Regions from separate parts of the Streptomyces sp. NPDC055189 genome, predicted to be linked through region 1. Evidence: riboswitches for the same ligand, from Rfam matches in the RefSeq annotation. Region 1 holds a riboswitch; each other region holds the start of a gene.
What was found. Region 1 has a riboswitch for cobalamin ahead of metE (5-methyltetrahydropteroyltriglutamate--homocysteine S-methyltransferase). Riboswitches for the same ligand answer to the same signal wherever they lie in the genome.
Positions count from the first base shown of each region.

Region 2: another riboswitch for cobalamin. It lies ahead of ACWFR3_RS42755 (CoA-acylating methylmalonate-semialdehyde dehydrogenase); the one in region 1 lies ahead of metE (5-methyltetrahydropteroyltriglutamate--homocysteine S-methyltransferase).
Region 3: another riboswitch for cobalamin. It lies ahead of cobN (cobaltochelatase subunit CobN); the one in region 1 lies ahead of metE (5-methyltetrahydropteroyltriglutamate--homocysteine S-methyltransferase).
Region 4: another riboswitch for cobalamin. It lies ahead of ACWFR3_RS35515 (cobalamin biosynthesis protein); the one in region 1 lies ahead of metE (5-methyltetrahydropteroyltriglutamate--homocysteine S-methyltransferase).

Region 1 covers NZ_JBSGSG010000067.1:14,992-17,184, forward strand. Annotated here, with positions in the region: gene ACWFR3_RS33935 (3-hydroxybutyryl-CoA dehydrogenase) at 1-524, shown strand, start outside; cobalamin riboswitch at 743-958, shown strand; gene metE (5-methyltetrahydropteroyltriglutamate--homocysteine S-methyltransferase) at 1,122-2,193, shown strand, end outside.
Region 2 covers NZ_JBSGSG010000116.1:10,720-12,912, reverse strand. Annotated here, with positions in the region: gene ACWFR3_RS42765 (histidine phosphatase family protein) at 1-244, opposite strand, end outside; gene ACWFR3_RS42760 (hypothetical protein) at 323-472, opposite strand; cobalamin riboswitch at 610-780, shown strand; gene ACWFR3_RS42755 (CoA-acylating methylmalonate-semialdehyde dehydrogenase) at 1,011-2,193, shown strand, end outside.
Region 3 covers NZ_JBSGSG010000019.1:110,659-112,851, forward strand. Annotated here, with positions in the region: gene cobG (precorrin-3B synthase) at 1-500, opposite strand, end outside; cobalamin riboswitch at 549-700, shown strand; gene cobN (cobaltochelatase subunit CobN) at 770-2,193, shown strand, end outside.
Region 4 covers NZ_JBSGSG010000073.1:38,126-40,318, forward strand. Annotated here, with positions in the region: gene ACWFR3_RS35500 (hypothetical protein) at 1-229, shown strand, start outside; gene ACWFR3_RS35505 (hypothetical protein) at 162-470, opposite strand; gene ACWFR3_RS35510 (DUF397 domain-containing protein) at 467-727, opposite strand; cobalamin riboswitch at 952-1,094, shown strand; gene ACWFR3_RS35515 (cobalamin biosynthesis protein) at 1,199-2,137, shown strand; gene ACWFR3_RS35520 (cobyric acid synthase) at 2,137-2,193, shown strand, end outside.

The DNA.
Region 1 (2,193 bases):
TCCTCGCCACCAACACCTCCTCCATCCCGGTCATGCGCCTGGGCATGGCGACCCGGCGTGCCGACCGCGTCCTCGGGCTGCACTTCTTCAACCCGGCCCCCGTCCTTCCCCTGGTCGAGGTCGTCTCCTCGCTGCACACGGGCGCGCGGACGCTCGCCGCCGTCGAGGACTTCGCTTCGCACACCCTGGGCAAGACGGTCGTCCGGTCCAGGGACAGAGCGGGCTTCGTCGTCAACGCCCTGCTCATCCCCTACCTGCTCTCGGCGATCCGGATGGCCGAGTCCGGCTTCGCCACGGCCGCCGACGTGGACGCGGGCATGGAGCTGGGCTGCGCGCACCCGATGGGGCCGCTGAAACTGGCCGATCTGATCGGCCTGGACACGGTCGCCTCCATCGCGGCATCGCTCTACGAAGAGTTCAAGGAACCCCTGTACGCCCCGCCACCGCTGCTGCGGCGCATGGTGGAAGCGGGTCTGCTTGGCCGCAAGAGCGGGCGCGGGTTCCACACCTACGACCAGGGCTGAGGGGCCCGGGTCCGCCGCCGGGCCGAGGGGCCTGCGGCTGCTGTGGGCGGGGGCGCGGAACAGAGTGGTGATCTGTTCCGCGCCCCCGCATGCGCTGCCCCGCCTCCGCATGCGCCGCCCGCCTCCGCATGCGCTGCCCCGCCTCAGGAGTTGGGGGCCGTGTCTCACCTCACGGTCCGGATTGTGATCAGTGGTGCCCAACAGGCCGACCACCCTTTAGCCTGGCCAGTGCAGCTGGTTCGCCCTGTCCGCCAGACAGGAGCGTCGCAAGAGGGAACCCGGTGGGAATCCGGGACTGCCCCGCAGCGGTGAGTGGGAACGACCGCCGTCATACGCACTGGATCCACGCGGATCCGGGAAGCGACGGCCAGTAGGAATCTGCCCCGGCAGATGTGCCCGCGAGTCCGAAGACCTGCCCGTTGCCCGTACGTGATCCCTCACGTACGGAAATTCCGGTGACCTCGTGGGCGGGTCGGCGTACAGATCAGGCGGAGCACCGCGCTCGTGGCGCGGGTGGGATCCGCCGGGTCCGTCACCCCTTCGCGCCCGTGTCCCGTCACCGGGGTTCTCAGGAGTCATCTCGCGAAGGAGATTTCCGTGACATCGAAGTCCGCAGCCGCGGCAGCACGGTCCACCGTGTACGGCTACCCCCGCCAGGGCCCCCACCGGGAACTGAAGAAGGCCGTCGAGGGCTACTGGAAGGGCCGCGTCACCGCCGACGCCCTGCGGGACACCGCGGCCCGACTGCGCGCGGCCACCTGGCAGCACCTGGCCGACGCCGGCATCAGTGAAGTGCCCACCGGTGACTTCTCGTACTACGACCACGTACTGGACACCAGCGTCATGGTCGGCGCCGTCCCCCAGCGGCACCGCGAGGCCGTCGAGAACGACGCCCTCGACGGCTACTTCGCGATGGCCCGCGGTACCCGGGACGTGGCGCCGCTCGAAATGACCAAGTGGTTCGACACCAACTACCACTACCTCGTACCGGAACTCGGTCCCGACACCGTCTTCACCGCCGACTCCGCCAAGCAGGTCGCCGAGCTGAAGGAGGCCATCGCGCTGGGCCTCGCCGCCCGTCCGGTCCTGGTCGGCCCGGTCACCTATCTGCTCCTCGCCAAGCCCGCACCCGGCGTCGCCGCCGGCTTCGAGCCGCTCACGCTGCTCGACCGGCTCCTTCCCGTGTACGCCGAGGTCCTCGCCGACCTGCGCGCGGCAGGCGCCGAATGGGTACAGCTCGACGAGCCCGCCCTGGTCCAGGACCGCACCCCGGCCGAACTCAACGCCGCCGCCCGCGCCTACCGCGACCTCGGCGCCCTCACCGACCGTCCGCAGCTCCTGGTCGCCTCCTACTTCGGCAGGCTCGGCGAGGCGCTGCCGGTGCTCGCCAAGGCGCCGGTCGAGGGGCTCGCCCTGGACTTCACCGAGTCCGCCGCGAGCCAGCTCCAGGATCTCGCCGCCGTCGGCGGGCTTCCCGGCAAGCGTCTTGTCGCGGGCGTCGTCAACGGCCGCAACATCTGGATCAACGACCTGTCGAAGTCGCTGTCCACGCTGGGCACGCTGCTGGGTCTGGCCGACCGGGTCGACGTCTCCGCGTCCTGCTCCCTGCTCCACGTCCCGCTGGACTCCGCCGCCGAACGGGACATCGACCCGCAGATCGCCCGCTGGC
Region 2 (2,193 bases), on a different contig from region 1:
GATCCAGAACGGGCCGCACACCGAACACTTCGGCCACCTCCCCGGCCGTCCGCACGGTACGCCGCAGATCCGACGAGAACAGCTCCACCTCGGCATCATCGGGAATCTGCGCCCGCAGCGCCCGGGCAATGGCCCCAGCCGCACGGACACCGGCAGGGGTCAACCGAGAGTCATGCCATCCGCCGACGACGCCCTCGACATGGTGGGTGGCTTCGGGGTGGGTGACGAGGTAGAGGGTGCGCATGTGCACGCATTCTTCCAGTGGTCGTGCTGCGGCCCGACGGGCAAAGCGGCGGCGCCGGAACCGGTGCGGCGGGGATGCCTACTTCCGGCGGCGGACGAACAGCCAGATGCGGGTCGCCATCGCGCCGATGACCACGACTGCGACCGTGATCTGCAGCCATCGCGGGAGGTTGCCCGCGCCGGGGAGGTAGAGGGCGAGCGACATCATCGACGCCGCCGGGGGCTGCACCGTTGTGCGAGGTCATCCATCGGACGGCTCCGGGAGTTTCGGGGCGGGTGGGCAGATCGTATGGGCCGCACCGGCAGTGCTCCTGTCGCGACCCGCGGCCAGGAGGGCTGGACTTACTAGGACGTCCAACTATATCTTCGTGGCACAAGGTCCGCGGTGCAGGGAAGCCGGTGTGAATCCGGCACGGTCCCGCCACTGTGACCGGGGAGTGTGCTGTCATCCACACGCCACTGGCGAAGTCTGCCGGGAAGGCGGGCGGCGCGCGGAGATCCGGGAGTCAGGATACCGGCCGCGGAATGTTCCGTGTTGTCCACGAGGATGGAGCAGACACGCATGGCACCGGTCCGTACTCATGACCTCGGTGATCCGGCGGAGCGCAGTCAACTCACTTTGCGCTCATAGATCTTCGTGACCCTGGCGGTCCCGACGTTCGCTGTCCCACGGCGGCCCGCACCGGCAGCGGACACACCTGTGTGCCCGGTCCGGCGATGCGCCGTGCCTTCCCCGGATCTCACCTGACGAGAGCAGGCACGCACCCATGGTCCGTGAACTCACCCACTTCATCGGCGGCAAGCACACCGTCGGCACGTCCGGCCTCTTCGGCGACGTCTACGACCCCAACACCGGCACCGTCCAGGCCCGCGTACCGCTGGCGAGCCGGGCCGACACCGAGGCGGCGATCGCCGACGCGGTCACCGCGCAGGAGGAGTGGGGCCGTTGGAACCCCCAGCGGCGCGCCCGCGTCCTGCTGTGCTTCCTGCAACTCGTGGAGGCAGAACGCGACTCCCTGGCACGGATGCTGTCGGCCGAGCACGGCAAGACCGTGGCCGACGCGCACGGTGACATCCAACGCGGCTTGGAGGTGGTGGAGTTCGCCGCCGGGGTCCCGCATCTGCTCAAGGGCGAGTTCACGGACAACGCGGGCACCGGCATCGACGTGCACTCGCTGCGCTCCCCGATCGGTGTGGTCGCCGGGATCACCCCGTTCAACTTCCCCGCGATGATCCCGCTGTGGAAGGCCGCGCCCGCTCTGGCCTGCGGCAACGCGTTCATCCTCAAGCCGTCCGAGCGTGATCCCTCCGTGCCATTGCGGCTGGCCGAACTGTTCCTGGAGGCAGGCCTGCCGCCCGGCGTCCTGAACGTCGTCAACGGCGGCAAGGAAGCCGTCGACACCCTCCTGGAGGATGCCCGGGTCGGCGCGCTCGGCTTCGTCGGCTCCACTCCCGTCGCCGCGCACATCTACGCCACCGCCGCCGCCCACGGAAAGCGTGCCCAGTGCTTCGGCGGCGCCAAGAACCACATGATCGTCATGCCCGACGCGGACCTCGACCAGGCCGTCGACGCCCTCATCGGCGCCGGATACGGCTCGGCGGGCGAGCGCTGCATGGCCATCTCGGTGGCCGTTCCCGTCGGCGAGGAGACCGCCGACGCGCTGGTAGCCGCGCTCAAGGCACGCATCGGCGCCCTTCGCATCGGCCGCAGCGACGACCCGGACGCCGACTTCGGCCCGCTGGTGAGCAGGGACGCCCTCGACCGCGTCCGGCGGTACGTGGACATCGGCGTCAACGAAGGCGCCGAACTCGTCGTCGACGGACGGCAATTCACCCTGCCGGAGCACGCGAACGGATTCTTCGCGGGTGCCTCGCTCTTCGACCGGGTCAGTCCGCAGATGCGGATCTACCGCGAGGAGATCTTCGGCCCCGTCCTGTGCGTCGTACGGG
Region 3 (2,193 bases), on a different contig from region 1:
AGAGCGCCCACGTCGCCGCGGCCGTCATCGAGGGCGAACAGGAACCGGCCGGACAAATCGGCGGCCCGATCGCTGGTGCACAGCAGTTCGTCCAGGGCGGACAGCCACGGGCGGACGTCCCGCTCTCCTCGGCCGTCGAGTCCCGAGAGCGGGGAGGCCACCACATTGCGCGCACGCTCGTGGCGTTCGGAGGGCAACAGCCCCACGCGGCCCAGGACATGGGCCAGTTCGTTCCCGCAGTCCGTACGCAGCCCGCGCAACTGCACATTGCCGCGGGATGTGAGATGCAACTCGTCGTCTCCGAGGTGCCGGGCCAGCTCCCGCAGCGCATCGGCCTGCCCCGCGGACAGCAGACCGCCCGGAACGCGGACGCGCGCCAGTGCCCCGTCGTCCGCCCGGTGCAGCCGAAGCGTCCCGGGGCAGGCGTCACCACGGCTGCGGGCAGACTCGTCTCCCGAGAGCGCAGGCGAGGGGACCGATGGGGGCATGGCGGCGAGCATACCGACCTATCGCAGCAGGTCCGCCTGCCCCCCGGTAGTTGATCGGCCCTTAGTATTCCTAGCGACGGGCCGGCCGGCCCGTCGTCGCCACAGACGGCGACAAGGGGAGGAAGCCCGGTGCGATTCCGGCGCGGTCCCGCCACTGTGAACCCGGTCCTGGTGCCGGGTGAGTCAGGAACTCCCTTCCCCGAGCTCTCGTCCGCTCGAGCAGGGGAGACGCCATCGACACCACCCGGGGCGTGGACACCCCGAGGAAGGCACGACGCCGCATGATCCTGCTCCTGTCGACGTCCGACACCGACCTGCTCAGCGCCCGCGCCGCAAACGGCCCGGTCACCTACCGCTACGCGAACCCCTCCCGGCTCGCGCTCGAGGACCTTCCGCAGCTCCTGGACGGCACCGATCTGGTCGTCGTACGTCTCCTTGGCGGCGTGCGCGCCTGGCAGGACGGCCTCGACCAAGTCATCGCGACCGGCCGCCCCGTGGTCGTCCTCACCGGTGAACAGGCCCCCGACGCCCAGCTGATGGCCGCCTCGACCGTGCCCATCGGCCTGGCCGCCGAGGCCCACGCCTACCTGGCCCACGGCGGCCCCGACAACCTCGAGCAGCTGGCGAGGTTCCTCTCCGACACCGTCCTGCTCACCGGCCACGGCTTCGAACCGCCCGCCGCGGCGCCCTCGTGGGGCCCGCTGGAGCGCACCGCCCGCGACATCGAGGGACCGACCGTCGCGGTGCTCTACTACCGCGCCCACCACATGAGCGGCAACACCGCCTTCATCGAGGCGCTGTGCCGCGCCGTCGAGGACGCCGGCGCCCGCCCGCTGCCGCTGTACGTCGCCTCGCTGCGTACCCCCGAGGACGAACTCATCGAGGAACTGCGCGCCGCCGACGCGATCGTGACCACGGTCCTCGCGGCGGGCGGCACGCGGCCCGCCGAAGCCTCCGCGGGCGGCGACGACGAGTCCTGGGACGCCGGAGCCCTCAGCGGCCTGGACGTGCCCATCCTCCAGGCGCTCTGCCTCACCAGCTCGCGCACCGACTGGGAGGACAACGACGAGGGCGTATCCCCGCTCGACGCCGCCAGCCAGATCGCCGTTCCCGAGTTCGACGGGCGGCTGATCACGGTGCCGTTCTCCTTCAAGGAGATCGACGAGGACGGTCTGCCCGCCTACGTCGCCGACGCCGAGCGCGCCGCCCGCGTGGCCGGCATCGCCGTACGGCACGCGCGCCTTCGCCACATCCCGGCCGCCGACAAGCGCGTCGCGCTCGTCCTGTCCGCCTACCCGACCAAGCACTCGCGCATCGGCAACGCGGTGGGCCTTGCCACCCCCGCCAGCGCCGTCGCCCTGCTGCGGCGCCTCCAGGAGGAGGGCTACGACTTCGGCACCGAAGAGGTGCCCGGCCTGGTCTCCGGCGACGGCGACGAGCTGATCTACGCGCTGATCGAGGCGGGCGGCCACGACCAGGAGTGGCTCACCGAGGAGCAGCTGGCCCGCAACCCCGTCCGTATCCCGGCGGCCGACTACCGCCGCTGGTTCGCGACGCTCCCCGCCGAGCTGCGCGAGTCCGTGGAGGAGCACTGGGGTCCCGCGCCCGGCGAGATGTTCGTGGACCGGTCGCAGAACCCGGAGGGCGACATCGTCCTGGCCGCGCTGCGCCGCGGCAACCTGCTCATCCTCATCCAGCCGCCGCG
Region 4 (2,193 bases), on a different contig from region 1:
CCTGGTGCTGACGCTGGCCGGGGTGCTCGTCATCCTGAGCGTCGTCGGCATGACGGGCTTCTGGACGGTCGGCTCGGTGATCGCCGTCTTCTCGGCCCCTGTCGTCGCGCTGAGCCGCCAGCTCACCCGGCTGATCTCGCTGACAGGGGCGACGCCCACGCTCAGCGACGACCGCCGTGCTGTGGTGCCCGCCCAGCGGCCCGAGCCCGGGGCCGGTGATCATGCCTGAGCTCGGCCAGGCCCCACCAGAAACCCATGAACACGGCGGCTGCCATGGCCACGAAGGCCCAGACGGCAAGCCGGGCGGCCGTTCCTTCGACGAGGAGCGAAGCCGCCGCGCCGACCAGGGCGGCAGCGGCGCCGAGCAACGCACACCCCGCCACGACCACGACGACCCCGGATGCCTTGCGTTTCCCCCCGTGCACACCGCCCACCAGGTGCCGCATTTCGGCGAGGTGATGCTCGGTCATCCTGTTCCCCCTCCCTCTCCCCCCGCACGAACGAGAGCGCTCAGGAACGCCTGCCAGCGCTCACCGGAGAAGACGACGCGTGGCCCCGACGGGTTCTGCGAATCACGGATGATCACCGCCTCCCGCACGAAGGCCACTTCGACGCAGTCTCCGGATTCGCTGTAACTGCTCCGGTGCCATGACCATCCGGACAAACTTTTACTGGACACGCCGACCTCCCCCGGCCGGAGAGCCGGCCTCCCTCGACGCGTGCCCATCGTCCTTCGCCCACGCCGACGCACGATAGTGCCGTGATCTTGGAAGGCCGACAGGTCCGCCGAGAACCACCGCACCACGTAACGACCCGGACCGAATCACGCTTGGACCGCTCTCCGGTTGTCGTGTTCCAGTCTAGGAAAGTTCAATTTCCAGGCCTAGGGAAAAATCGGCCTCATGTGGGCCTCGGCACACTCTCCCGTCCCAGGTCAACGGCAAGTTGACGGGCGTACGCGGGCGTGGTGGACTGCCGGAGCCATTACGGCGGCAGAAGAGGAAGCCGGTGCGAATCCGGCGCGGTCCCGCCACTGTCACCGAGGAGACGACTCCTCGGAAGCCAGGAACTCTCGCCGCCGATCTCGTCGAATCAGGGCGCGGACACCCTGAGTGAGGACATATCGCCATGCGCGGCCGCCCGTTGCCGGTCTCTGTGCCCCTGCCTGCTCCCCTCCGCGTCACGGCCGGCTGAAGCCATGAGTGCCGATCGCGACTTCGCGTACGGCGCCGCCGCCGGCCTCCTCGGTGATCTGTTCCTCGGCGATCCCCGCCGCGGGCATCCGGTCGCCGTGTTCGGGCGTGGCGCGGGCGTCGTCGAGCGTGTGCTGTGGCGCGACCACCGCGGGTGGGGCGCCCTGCACGCCGTGGTGTGCGCCGGGGGTGCGGCCGGTGCCGCCGCTCTGGCCTCTTGTCTCGTACGTGATTCACGCGCCGCGTCCGTCGCGCTGACCGCCGCCACCACCTGGGCCGTGGTCGGCGGCACCTCGCTTGGTCGTGAGGCGCGGGCCATCGGCGGGGCGCTCGCCGCCGGGGACGTCGAGGTCGCCAGGGAGCGGCTTCCGCATCTGTGCGGGCGGGATCCGCAGGCCCTGGACGCCGACGGCATCGCGCGGGCCGTGGTCGAGTCGGTCGCCGAGAACACCTCCGATGCCGTGGTCGGCGCCCTGGTGTGGGGCGCGCTCGGCGGGGTTCCGGGGCTTGTCGGTTTCCGGGCCGTGAACACGCTCGATGCCATGGTCGGGCACAAGTCCGCGAAGTACCGGCGCTACGGGTGGGCCTCCGCGCGCCTCGATGATGTTCTGGGGTGGCCAGGGGCCCGGCTCACCGCGGTTCTCGCGGCTGCCGCCGGGGATGCGCCCCGTGGCGCCCTGCGGGCCTGGCGCGCGGACGCCGCCAAGCATCCCAGCCCCAACGCGGGACCCGTGGAGGCCTCCTTCGCGGGGGCGTTGGGGGTGCGGCTCGGGGGGAGCCTCTCGTACGGAGGCCGGGTCGAGCACCGGCCCGTCCTGAACGGGGACGGGCGTGCCGTCGAAGTCGCCGACATCGAACGGGCCGTGAAGCTGTCGCGCCGGGTGGGGCTGCTTGCCCTGGGGGTCGCGGCAGTGGTGAGCACTATGCGGAAGGGCGGGGCCTGATGAGTGGTGGGCTGCTCGTTGCCGGTACCACGTCGGATGCCGGGAAGAGCGTGATC